Regions from separate parts of the Intestinimonas butyriciproducens genome, predicted to be linked through region 3. Evidence: a T-box and tRNA genes for the amino acid it is inferred to sense, from the RefSeq annotation. Region 3 holds a T-box; the other regions hold tRNA genes.

Region 1 (4,140 bases), 560 kb from region 3:
TCTGTGTCATAAGAGAGCGAGTCGAAATCCACAGGGAGCGGCCAGGAATCTCCGGAGGACAACGCAGCGCTTTCCGGCAGAAGCGCGGGTTCCGCCGCTTGAACTGTCCCCAGCCCAGAGAGCAGAGCGCCGGTCAGCACCAGGGCGGCCAGGCGTCGAAATCGAAACATAAAAACAACCCCTTCCCATTCCTATATTATAATTAAGAGTAACACGATTAAACCAGGACCGCAACCACGAATCCTGTGGACATTCGTATGTCAAAGAAAGAAAATGAAGAAAAACGGAAAAAGGAGTTGACAATTGGGGAGGAGTTTGGTATATTAACTGAGCGCCAAACGCCGGGCAGGAAAACAGTGGCAAAGAGCGGAAGAAAAATCCGTGAGCGGCTGAAAAAATGCTTGACAAGAGCTTGGCCATCTGCTAGAATAACAAAGTTCGCGTCAGCCGAGAGGCGGCACTGATTCAAGGGGATTTGAAAAAAGTGCTTGACAAGGGCTTGAAGATCTGGTAAGATATAAAAGTTCGCGTGAGACGCAAACGAGTCAAGTGTCGAAATGATTTCGAAAGAAATTGAAGAAAACGCTTGACAATGAGAGTGCCATGTGGTACAATCAAAATCCCGCCGCTGGAGCGGCGTGCACCTTGTAAATTAAACAACGTGAAGAAGAAACACGAAGCACCAGAAAAGGACTTGAGGTCCTTTCTAAAGTCGCAAGACTTGGAAAGGCTCTTGACAAATTTCTTTGAAGCTATGGAAAGCTTCAATAAGATGATTTAAGGAACGGAAGTTCTTTAGATACCATTTTATTGAGAGTTTGATCCTGGCTCAGGATGAACGCTGGCGGCGTGCTTAACACATGCAAGTCGAACGGAGCACCCCTGACGGAGTTTTCGGACAACGAAAGGGAATGCTTAGTGGCGGACGGGTGAGTAACGCGTGAGTAACCTGCCTTGGAGTGGGGAATAACAGCCGGAAACGGCTGCTAATACCGCATGATGTATCTGGATCGCATGGTTCTGGATACCAAAGATTTATCGCTCTGAGATGGACTCGCGTCTGATTAGCTAGTTGGTGAGGTAACGGCTCACCAAGGCGACGATCAGTAGCCGGACTGAGAGGTTGGCCGGCCACATTGGGACTGAGACACGGCCCAGACTCCTACGGGAGGCAGCAGTGGGGAATATTGGGCAATGGGCGAAAGCCTGACCCAGCAACGCCGCGTGAAGGAAGAAGGCCCTCGGGTTGTAAACTTCTTTTGTCAGGGACGAAGCAAGTGACGGTACCTGACGAATAAGCCACGGCTAACTACGTGCCAGCAGCCGCGGTAATACGTAGGTGGCAAGCGTTATCCGGATTTACTGGGTGTAAAGGGCGTGTAGGCGGGAGTGCAAGTCAGATGTGAAAACTATGGGCTCAACCCATAGCCTGCATTTGAAACTGTACTTCTTGAGTGATGGAGAGGCAGGCGGAATTCCCTGTGTAGCGGTGAAATGCGTAGATATAGGGAGGAACACCAGTGGCGAAGGCGGCCTGCTGGACATTAACTGACGCTGAGGCGCGAAAGCGTGGGGAGCAAACAGGATTAGATACCCTGGTAGTCCACGCCGTAAACGATGGATACTAGGTGTGGGGGGTCTGACCCCCTCCGTGCCGCAGTTAACACAATAAGTATCCCACCTGGGGAGTACGATCGCAAGGTTGAAACTCAAAGGAATTGACGGGGGCCCGCACAAGCGGTGGAGTATGTGGTTTAATTCGAAGCAACGCGAAGAACCTTACCAGGACTTGACATCCTACTAACGAAGCAGAGATGCATAAGGTGCCCTTCGGGGAAAGTAGAGACAGGTGGTGCATGGTTGTCGTCAGCTCGTGTCGTGAGATGTTGGGTTAAGTCCCGCAACGAGCGCAACCCTTATTGTTAGTTGCTACGCAAGAGCACTCTAGCGAGACTGCCGTTGACAAAACGGAGGAAGGTGGGGACGACGTCAAATCATCATGCCCCTTATGTCCTGGGCCACACACGTACTACAATGGCGGTCAACAGAGGGAAGCAAAGCCGCGAGGTGGAGCAAATCCCTAAAAGCCGTCCCAGTTCGGATTGCAGGCTGAAACTCGCCTGTATGAAGTCGGAATCGCTAGTAATCGCGGATCAGCATGCCGCGGTGAATACGTTCCCGGGCCTTGTACACACCGCCCGTCACACCATGAGAGTCGGGAACACCCGAAGTCCGTAGCCTAACAGCAATGGGGGCGCGGCCGAAGGTGGGTTCGATAATTGGGGTGAAGTCGTAACAAGGTAGCCGTATCGGAAGGTGCGGCTGGATCACCTCCTTTCTAAGGAGAGCTCGATGGGGAGAAGTACTCATCGAAAAGTCCTAAGGTCAGGCTTTTCTGGGGAGTGGATCGCTTCACGTTGTTTAATTTAGAGGGCGCACGCCATATGGGCCCATAGCTCAGCTGGCTAGAGCGCACGACTGATAATCGTGAGGTCGGTGGTTCGAGTCCACTTGGGCCCACCACTTTCTTTCTTTGGAGAAAGAAGGAAGGCAAAGGAAGCTTTAGCAGAGCTTGGCACACCGGACGCGGGGGTATAGCTCAGTTGGTAGAGCACCTGCTTTGCAAGCAGGGGGTCACCGGTTCGAGTCCGATTACCTCCACCATTTAGAACAGATTTCAGTGCTCGATGGAGATTGAGGACTGAAATCTGTCCTGAAAGGGACAGAGGTCTGCACCTTGAAAACTGAACAATGTGAAAGAAAGTATTGAGAGCAAGCAACAGAGGGCAATTAATAGCAAATGTTGTGGAACTTTAAGATAGAATGGCGAAAGCTGTTCTAGTGAAGGGTAAAAACAATAAGCCAATTAAGAACTCTTTGAGGCCTGCATAATTCATGATCATAACGTAGAACCAGGAGATGGTTCTGCGAAAGGTCAAGCTAGAAAGAGCGCAAGGGGAATGCCTTGGCATCAGGAGCCGACGAAGGACGTGACAAGCTGCGATAAGCTACGGGGAGCGGCACATACGCATTGATCCGTAGATTTCCGAATGGGGCAACCCGGCAGAGCAATACTCTGTCAGCGTGCGTTGAATCAAATAGGCGTACGCGGGGAACCGCCTGAACTGAAACATCTAAGTAGGGCGAGGAAGAGAAATCAACCGAGATTCCGCAAGTAGTGGCGAGCGAACGCGGAAGAGGCCAAACCAGAGGATTTATTCTCTGGGGTTGTGGACTCACATAACGGTGCAATAGTTTAGCCGAATGGTATGGGAAGGCCAGCCACAGCGGGTGAGAGCCCCGTAGGCGAAAAGCGAATTGCATCAGTGAGGATCCAGAGTACCGCCGGACACGTGAAACCCGGTGGGAAACAGGGGGGACCACCCTCCAAGCCTAAATACTACCTGATGACCGATAGAGGAGCAGTACCGTGAGGGAAAGGTGAAAAGGACCCCGGGAGGGGAGTGAAATAGAACCTGAAACCTTGTGCTTACAAGCACTCAAAGCCCGTTAATGGGTGATGAGGTACCTTTTGTAGAATGGTCCGGCGAGTTATTGTAACAAGCAAGCTTAAGGTATTCAGTACCGGAGGCGCAGGGAAACCGAGGGTTAATAGCCCGTATAAAGTTTGTTGCAATAGACCCGAAACCGGGTGACCTATCCATGAGCAGGTTGAAGTGGGGGTAAAACCCCATGGAGGACCGAACGCACGTTCGTTGCAATGACCGGCGATGACTTGTGGATAGCGGTGAAATTCCAATCGAACCCGGAGATAGCTGGTTCTCCCCGAAATAGCTTTAGGGCTAGCGTTAGTTTAGATTACCGGAGGTAAAGCACTGAATGGGCTAGGGGCCGATAAGGTTACTGAACCCTATCAAACTCTGAATGCCGGCTAATTGATGACTAGCAGTCAGACTACGTGAGATAAGTTTCGTGGTCAAAAGGGAAACAGCCCAGACCCACAGCTAAGGTCCCAAATGTATGCTAAGTGGAAAACGATGTGGAGTTGCGAAAACAACCAGGATGTTGGCTTAGAAGCAGCCACTCATTAAAAGAGTGCGTAATAGCTCACTGGTCGAGTGACTCTGCGCGGAAAATATAACGGGGCTAAGCATGCAACCGAAGCTTGGGCTTGTCGCA
Region 2 (4,140 bases), 190 kb from region 3:
TGGCAGTGATCGTCGCGTTTTTAGGCGGACTTACCCTGTTTCCGGACGACTTCTCTGTGGAAAAGGTCTCATCCGCATGGGTCCCTTGGGGTAATTTGATCTTGGCGTTCCCGGTCCCAGCCCTTGCATTGATTGTGACAAATGTCAAAGGGAGAAAAAAGACGGACACATCTTGTGGGGAGAAGAGGGGAAAAGACACAGGATATGGGTAAGCAAAGACGCAGTAAAAATAGATGAAAGAAAAACGGAAAAAGGAGTTGACAATTGGGGAGGAGTTTGGTATATTAACTGAGCGCCAAACGCCGGGCAGGAAAACAGTGGCAAAGAGCGGAAGAAAAATCCGTGAGCGGCTGAAAAAATGCTTGACAAGAGCTTGGCCATCTGCTAGAATAACAAAGTTCGCGTCAGCCGAGAGGCGGCACTGATTCAAGGGGATTTGAAAAAAGTGCTTGACAAGGGCTTGAAGATCTGGTAAGATATAAAAGTTCGCGTGAGACGCAAACGAGTCAAGTGTCGAAATGATTTCGAAAGAAATTGAAGAAAACGCTTGACAATGAGAGTGCCATGTGGTACAATCAAAATCCCGCCGCTGGAGCGGCGTGCACCTTGTAAATTAAACAACGTGAAGAAGAAACACGAAGCACCAGAAAAGGACTTGAGGTCCTTTCTAAAGTCGCAAGACTTGGAAAGGCTCTTGACAAATTTCTTTGAAGCTATGGAAAGCTTCAATAAGATGATTTAAGGAACGGAAGTTCTTTAGATACCATTTTATTGAGAGTTTGATCCTGGCTCAGGATGAACGCTGGCGGCGTGCTTAACACATGCAAGTCGAACGGAGCACCCCTGACGGAGTTTTCGGACAACGAAAGGGAATGCTTAGTGGCGGACGGGTGAGTAACGCGTGAGTAACCTGCCTTGGAGTGGGGAATAACAGCCGGAAACGGCTGCTAATACCGCATGATGTATCTGGATCGCATGGTTCTGGATACCAAAGATTTATCGCTCTGAGATGGACTCGCGTCTGATTAGCTAGTTGGTGAGGTAACGGCTCACCAAGGCGACGATCAGTAGCCGGACTGAGAGGTTGGCCGGCCACATTGGGACTGAGACACGGCCCAGACTCCTACGGGAGGCAGCAGTGGGGAATATTGGGCAATGGGCGAAAGCCTGACCCAGCAACGCCGCGTGAAGGAAGAAGGCCCTCGGGTTGTAAACTTCTTTTGTCAGGGACGAAGCAAGTGACGGTACCTGACGAATAAGCCACGGCTAACTACGTGCCAGCAGCCGCGGTAATACGTAGGTGGCAAGCGTTATCCGGATTTACTGGGTGTAAAGGGCGTGTAGGCGGGAGTGCAAGTCAGATGTGAAAACTATGGGCTCAACCCATAGCCTGCATTTGAAACTGTACTTCTTGAGTGATGGAGAGGCAGGCGGAATTCCCTGTGTAGCGGTGAAATGCGTAGATATAGGGAGGAACACCAGTGGCGAAGGCGGCCTGCTGGACATTAACTGACGCTGAGGCGCGAAAGCGTGGGGAGCAAACAGGATTAGATACCCTGGTAGTCCACGCCGTAAACGATGGATACTAGGTGTGGGGGGTCTGACCCCCTCCGTGCCGCAGTTAACACAATAAGTATCCCACCTGGGGAGTACGATCGCAAGGTTGAAACTCAAAGGAATTGACGGGGGCCCGCACAAGCGGTGGAGTATGTGGTTTAATTCGAAGCAACGCGAAGAACCTTACCAGGACTTGACATCCTACTAACGAAGCAGAGATGCATAAGGTGCCCTTCGGGGAAAGTAGAGACAGGTGGTGCATGGTTGTCGTCAGCTCGTGTCGTGAGATGTTGGGTTAAGTCCCGCAACGAGCGCAACCCTTATTGTTAGTTGCTACGCAAGAGCACTCTAGCGAGACTGCCGTTGACAAAACGGAGGAAGGTGGGGACGACGTCAAATCATCATGCCCCTTATGTCCTGGGCCACACACGTACTACAATGGCGGTCAACAGAGGGAAGCAAAGCCGCGAGGTGGAGCAAATCCCTAAAAGCCGTCCCAGTTCGGATTGCAGGCTGAAACTCGCCTGTATGAAGTCGGAATCGCTAGTAATCGCGGATCAGCATGCCGCGGTGAATACGTTCCCGGGCCTTGTACACACCGCCCGTCACACCATGAGAGTCGGGAACACCCGAAGTCCGTAGCCTAACAGCAATGGGGGCGCGGCCGAAGGTGGGTTCGATAATTGGGGTGAAGTCGTAACAAGGTAGCCGTATCGGAAGGTGCGGCTGGATCACCTCCTTTCTAAGGAGAGCTCGATGGGGAGAAGTACTCATCGAAAAGTCCTAAGGTCAGGCTTTTCTGGGGAGTGGATCGCTTCACGTTGTTTAATTTAGAGGGCGCACGCCATATGGGCCCATAGCTCAGCTGGCTAGAGCGCACGACTGATAATCGTGAGGTCGGTGGTTCGAGTCCACTTGGGCCCACCACTTTCTTTCTTTGGAGAAAGAAGGAAGGCAAAGGAAGCTTTAGCAGAGCTTGGCACACCGGACGCGGGGGTATAGCTCAGTTGGTAGAGCACCTGCTTTGCAAGCAGGGGGTCACCGGTTCGAGTCCGATTACCTCCACCATTTAGAACAGATTTCAGTGCTCGATGGAGATTGAGGACTGAAATCTGTCCTGAAAGGGACAGAGGTCTGCACCTTGAAAACTGAACAATGTGAAAGAAAGTATTGAGAGCAAGCAACAGAGGGCAATTAATAGCAAATGTTGTGGAACTTTAAGATAGAATGGCGAAAGCTGTTCTAGTGAAGGGTAAAAACAATAAGCCAATTAAGAACTCTTTGAGGCCTGCATAATTCATGATCATAACGTAGAACCAGGAGATGGTTCTGCGAAAGGTCAAGCTAGAAAGAGCGCAAGGGGAATGCCTTGGCATCAGGAGCCGACGAAGGACGTGACAAGCTGCGATAAGCTACGGGGAGCGGCACATACGCATTGATCCGTAGATTTCCGAATGGGGCAACCCGGCAGAGCAATACTCTGTCAGCGTGCGTTGAATCAAATAGGCGTACGCGGGGAACCGCCTGAACTGAAACATCTAAGTAGGGCGAGGAAGAGAAATCAACCGAGATTCCGCAAGTAGTGGCGAGCGAACGCGGAAGAGGCCAAACCAGAGGATTTATTCTCTGGGGTTGTGGACTCACATAACGGTGCAATAGTTTAGCCGAATGGTATGGGAAGGCCAGCCACAGCGGGTGAGAGCCCCGTAGGCGAAAAGCGAATTGCATCAGTGAGGATCCAGAGTACCGCCGGACACGTGAAACCCGGTGGGAAACAGGGGGGACCACCCTCCAAGCCTAAATACTACCTGATGACCGATAGAGGAGCAGTACCGTGAGGGAAAGGTGAAAAGGACCCCGGGAGGGGAGTGAAATAGAACCTGAAACCTTGTGCTTACAAGCACTCAAAGCCCGTTAATGGGTGATGAGGTACCTTTTGTAGAATGGTCCGGCGAGTTATTGTAACAAGCAAGCTTAAGGTATTCAGTACCGGAGGCGCAGGGAAACCGAGGGTTAATAGCCCGTATAAAGTTTGTTGCAATAGACCCGAAACCGGGTGACCTATCCATGAGCAGGTTGAAGTGGGGGTAAAACCCCATGGAGGACCGAACGCACGTTCGTTGCAATGACCGGCGATGACTTGTGGATAGCGGTGAAATTCCAATCGAACCCGGAGATAGCTGGTTCTCCCCGAAATAGCTTTAGGGCTAGCGTTAGTTTAGATTACCGGAGGTAAAGCACTGAATGGGCTAGGGGCCGATAAGGTTACTGAACCCTATCAAACTCTGAATGCCGGCTAATTGATGACTAGCAGTCAGACTACGTGAGATAAGTTTCGTGGTCAAAAGGGAAACAGCCCAGACCCACAGCTAAGGTCCCAAATGTATGCTAAGTGGAAAACGATGTGGAGTTGCGAAAACAACCAGGATGTTGGCTTAGAAGCAGCCACTCATTAAAAGAGTGCGTAATAGCTCACTGGTCGAGTGACTCTGCGCGGAAAATATAACGGGGCTAAGCATGCAACCGAAGCTTGGGCTTGTCGCAAGACAGGGGTAGGGGAGCGTCGAATATGGGGTGAAGTCG
Region 3 (4,140 bases):
TGCTCTGTGGCGCGGTAGATGATGGGGTGCTTGCAGCGCCAGCAGTGGGGGTAGGAGTGGGTAATCTTCTCGCTGGCAAGCAGCGCCCCGCAGGCGCCCAGATCCTCCACCACCATGTCGTTGCCCACGGCGTAGAACTGTCCGTTGTACCGCTCGTCGGTCATAACGCCCTTGGCGTTCACCGGCACGGGCACGCCGATGTGGGTGAGGCCCGCCTTGTCGTACTGCTGGCAGATCTGGAAGTCCTCCGCGCCGAAGCCGGGGGCGGTGTGCACGCAGCCGGTGCCGGCGTCCAGGGTGACGTGCTCACCGTTGAGGATCACGGAGTCCCGGTCGAAAAGCGGGTGAGCGGCGGTCATGAGCTCGAACGCGGCGCCCTTGAGGGTGGCCAGCACCTTGCAGGCGCCGAAATCAATGCCCGCAGCCTTGCATACGCCCTCGGCCAGGGTCTGGGCCAGGACATAGACTTCTCCGGAGGGAACCTCCAGCAGCACATAGTCCAGCTCGGCGTTGAGGCAGATGGCCATATTGCCCGGGATGGTCCAGGGCGTGGTGGTCCAGATGACGAAGAAGAGCTTGGAGAGGTCGCAGTATTGGGCCAGCATTCCCTTGTCGTCGCGGACAGGGAACTTCACGAAGATGGTGGTGCAGGGGTCGTCGGCATACTCGATCTCGGCCTCGGCCAGGGCGGTCTGGTCATGGGGGCACCAGTACACCGGCTTCATCCCCTTATAGATAAAGCCCTTTTTGGCCATCTCGCCAAACACCTTCACCTGCTTGGCTTCAAAATGGGGCTTCAGCGTGAGGTAGGGATCGTCCCACTCTCCCAGCACGCCCAGGCGCTTGAACTGCTCCCGCTGCTTGTCCACAAAATCAAGGGCGTACTCCTTGCACTTCTCCCGAAACTCGGAGGTGGTGAGCGCATCCCGCTTCACCTTTTTGTTTTTCAGGATGGCGGATTCGATGGGCAGGCCGTGGGTGTCCCAGCCGGGGACATAGGGGGAGCAGTAGCCCGTCATGTTTTTCTCTTTGACGATGATATCCTTGAGGATCTTGTTCAGCGCGGTACCGATGTGGATGTTTCCGTTGGCGTAGGGAGGCCCGTCGTGGAGGACGAAGAGGGGTTTCCCGTCGTTACGGGCGACCATCTTGTGGTAGAGGTCCTTGTCATACATCGCCTGGAGCATCTCTGGCTCGCGCCTGGGGAGCCCCGCCCGCATGGGGAAATCGGTCTGGGGCAGGTTGACGGTCTTATTATAGTCCATGTCTTGCGTTCTCCTTTTCTCTTCTGTTCTGCTTCTCGGTATGGGGACGCGCACGAAAAAACGCCTTTGTCTCTCCAAAAAGAGACAAAGGCGTTGAAAGCCTCTGCGGTACCACTCTTCTTGCCGCGGACATGCCGCGGCCCCTCGCATGGCCGGTAACGGGGCCAACCGTAGCCGCCTACTCCTCCTTCAGCGGAACGCTCCAAGGTGATCTTCCCACCCCTTCTCCGTCCGCCTCTCACCCAAACGGCGGCTCTCTGTACGGTTACAGGGGCGCTACTCGTCCTTTTCCACGCGTTTTTCCTATTGCCAGTGCATTTTATCCGCTTCCGCCCTCTTTGTCAAGGGGGTTTACTTGATTTCGTAATCTTTCCCGAACTGAAGATGCTCCAAATCGATGTTCAGGCGCTTGGTGGGCTCCTCCGCGGAAGGCGCGCCCTCCGCCCGGTCGGCCGCCCGGCGCTCCGGGTTTACCTTCATCTTCCGCTCGGTCTCGCCATCCCGGTCCAGGAAGGTGGCGGTCAGTTCACCGTACAGACCGCCTGGCTTCTCCTCTGAGATCTCGGCGTCCAGCTCCTCCGTGGGCAACTCCTTGGTGTCCTCCAGGTCCTCCTGTTCTTCCTCCACGATGCGCTGCACCGAGGCCTCGATGTCCTGCACCGCGGTCACCACCGGATCGGGCGCCTTGGGCGCGGACGGCGTAAGCTGAGAGAGGCTGTTCATATAGTCCAACTCATGCTGGTAGAGCTCCTTGAGCTTGGCCACATAGGCCGCGGTGGCGTTCTGGGCGGCGGTGAGGCGGAGCTGCTCCGCCTCCACCTCCTGGCGGAGGCCGCTCACCCGTTTCCGGGCCTCCTCCTCCGCGTGAGACACCAGGGAGGCCCGCTTTTCCTCGGCCTCCTTCACCATGTCGTCCGCCATCTTCTGGGCGGTGAGCAGTGTCTTACGCATGGCGTCCTCGGTGGAGCGGTATTCCTCCACCTTGTCCACCAGCACCTTCATCTTGCTCTTAAGCGCCGCATTTTCCTTATACAGGGTGGTATAGTCCTCGGTCAACTGATCCAAGAACTCGTCCACCATGGCCATATTGTAGCCGCCGAAACCGGCTTTTGCAAAGGCGTGCTCAGAGACCTCCTGAGGCGTCAGCATGGTAATCCCTCATTTCTCTATCTGTAAAAGGTGATCGGACAAGTGTGGCGGAGCGCAAACCGCTCTTTGCGCCTCCGCGCTTCGTCGTCGGAAGAAACTCCGCTCTGCTCCGCCGGTCTTGCGTCCGGCATCCGCTGCGCTCCGTTCTTCCTCCTCTCCCCACAAAGCCTTGCGGCTTTACGGGGCCCCCTTGGGCGGCCCTCTGTGTGCCTGTTCCCGTGCGCTCCGCGCTTCTCTCACGCTGCGGCTCGCTCGCATTCGGGCAAATAAGCCTGCCGCTTCGCAAAAATGCCGTACGCTCCGCGCACCTGTTTTTTGCCTCCGCTCGGTCTTATTTGCCCTGCTCGCGGCCTCCGCCCTTCTCAGAAATACAATCCGTTGTTCTCCAGCTCGTCGATCAGGTCGCCCAGGATATCCACATTATAGGGCGTGATGATATAGGTGGAAATGGCAACCTTTTTGATCTTCCCCTCGTTGGCATAGGCCACGCCGGAGAGAAAGTCCAGCAGACGGCGGGCAATATCCTTGTTGGTCTGCTCCAGATTGAGCACCACCGTGCGCTTCTCCCGCAGGTGGTCGGCGATCTCCGCCGCGTTCTCAAAGCGGTCGGGCTTTACCAGCACCACCTGAAGCTGGGTGGTGGTGTGGATGTTGACCACCTTGTTGCTGCGGCGGGGCTCAGGGTCCGCGGAATAGAGCGTGCCGGTGGACTCCCGGGCATCCCGGGCCTTCTCCTTGCGCTCCACACGGGAGACGGGGGGCTCGAAGTCGTCGAACTCCTCCTCGTCTTCCTCATCCTCATAGGGGCGGGCCAGCCGCTTGATCTCGTCAATGAATCCCATATGATGTACATCCTTTCGTGTCGTAAGGGCTCACTCGGGACGGTGCAGAGGCGGGCGGGGCCCGAACAAGGCGGTGCCCACCCGCACCAGGGTGGCCCCCTCCCGGACCGCGTCCTCGTAGTCGCCGCTCATACCCATGGACAGGCAATTGATATCGGACTTATTATCCTCTATTTTGTTTCTTATGTCAACAAAAAGCTGGTGTGTCTCCTGAAAAAAGGGTCTGTTCCCGCCGGGACCCTCCGCGACAGGGGGGATGCACATCAGTCCCCGCAGCCGGACATGCTCCGCCTGGAGGGCCAGCCGGGCCAGGGCCGGGATATCCTCGGGCATACAGCCCCCCTTGCTCTCCTCTCGGCCGATGTTCACCTCCAGGAGGATATCCTGGACGATGCCCAGCTTCTCGGCCTGCCTGTCCACCGCCTCCAGCAGGCGCGGGGAGTCCACCGACTCGATGAGGTCCACCCGGCCCACCACATACTTTACCTTGTTGGTCTGGAGGTGCCCGATGAAATGGACCCGGGCCCCGTCGTAGGCGTAATCGTCCAGGTGCCCGGTGAGCTCCTGCACCCGGTTCTCCCCGCAGACCGTCACCCCGGCGGCAATGGCCGCCCGGATGGTGTCCGATGTCTGGACCTTGGTGGCTGCCACCAGCGTGACCTCCGCCGGATCGCGGCCCGCCTCCCGGGCCGCCCGGACGATCGCTTCCTTTACCTTCGCAATGTTTTCCGCCAACGGCGACATAAGGATCCCTCCATTCTCTATCTGGGGGCAAGGATGACCTTGCCGTCGTAGATCTCTTCCGAGGAGACGATCACCTCGTCCCCGGCCCGGAAGGCCTTTTTGATCTGAAGCTCGGTGGGGTTGTCCGGCAGAGAGGCCCG

Evidence for each region. The T-box of region 3 lies ahead of ileS (isoleucine--tRNA ligase). A T-box ahead of a tRNA ligase gene usually reads a tRNA of that ligase, here a tRNA-Ile.
Region 1: it has a tRNA-Ile gene. The T-box ahead of ileS (isoleucine--tRNA ligase) is inferred to sense a tRNA for this amino acid. The anticodon was not compared.
Region 2: it has a tRNA-Ile gene. The T-box ahead of ileS (isoleucine--tRNA ligase) is inferred to sense a tRNA for this amino acid. The anticodon was not compared.

What each region holds. Positions count from the first base shown of each region.
Region 1 is NZ_CP011524.1:664,825-668,964, forward strand. It holds gene SRB521_RS03375 (S-layer homology domain-containing protein) at 1-170, opposite strand, end outside; gene SRB521_RS16295 (hypothetical protein) at 258-464, shown strand; rRNA gene SRB521_RS03380 (16S ribosomal RNA) at 807-2,338, shown strand; tRNA gene SRB521_RS03385 (tRNA-Ile) at 2,447-2,523, shown strand; tRNA gene SRB521_RS03390 (tRNA-Ala) at 2,589-2,664, shown strand; rRNA gene SRB521_RS03395 (23S ribosomal RNA) at 2,934-4,140, shown strand, end outside.
Region 2 is NZ_CP011524.1:3,137,846-3,141,985, reverse strand. It holds gene SRB521_RS15515 (GerAB/ArcD/ProY family transporter) at 1-212, shown strand, start outside; rRNA gene SRB521_RS15510 (16S ribosomal RNA) at 768-2,299, shown strand; tRNA gene SRB521_RS15505 (tRNA-Ile) at 2,408-2,484, shown strand; tRNA gene SRB521_RS15500 (tRNA-Ala) at 2,550-2,625, shown strand; rRNA gene SRB521_RS15495 (23S ribosomal RNA) at 2,895-4,140, shown strand, end outside.
Region 3 is NZ_CP011524.1:101,955-106,094, reverse strand. It holds gene ileS (isoleucine--tRNA ligase) at 1-1,265, opposite strand, end outside; T-box leader at 1,343-1,567, opposite strand; gene SRB521_RS00495 (DivIVA domain-containing protein) at 1,617-2,414, opposite strand; gene SRB521_RS00490 (cell division protein SepF) at 2,777-3,256, opposite strand; gene SRB521_RS00485 (YggS family pyridoxal phosphate-dependent enzyme) at 3,287-4,000, opposite strand; gene SRB521_RS00480 (biotin/lipoyl attachment domain-containing protein) at 4,018-4,140, opposite strand, start outside.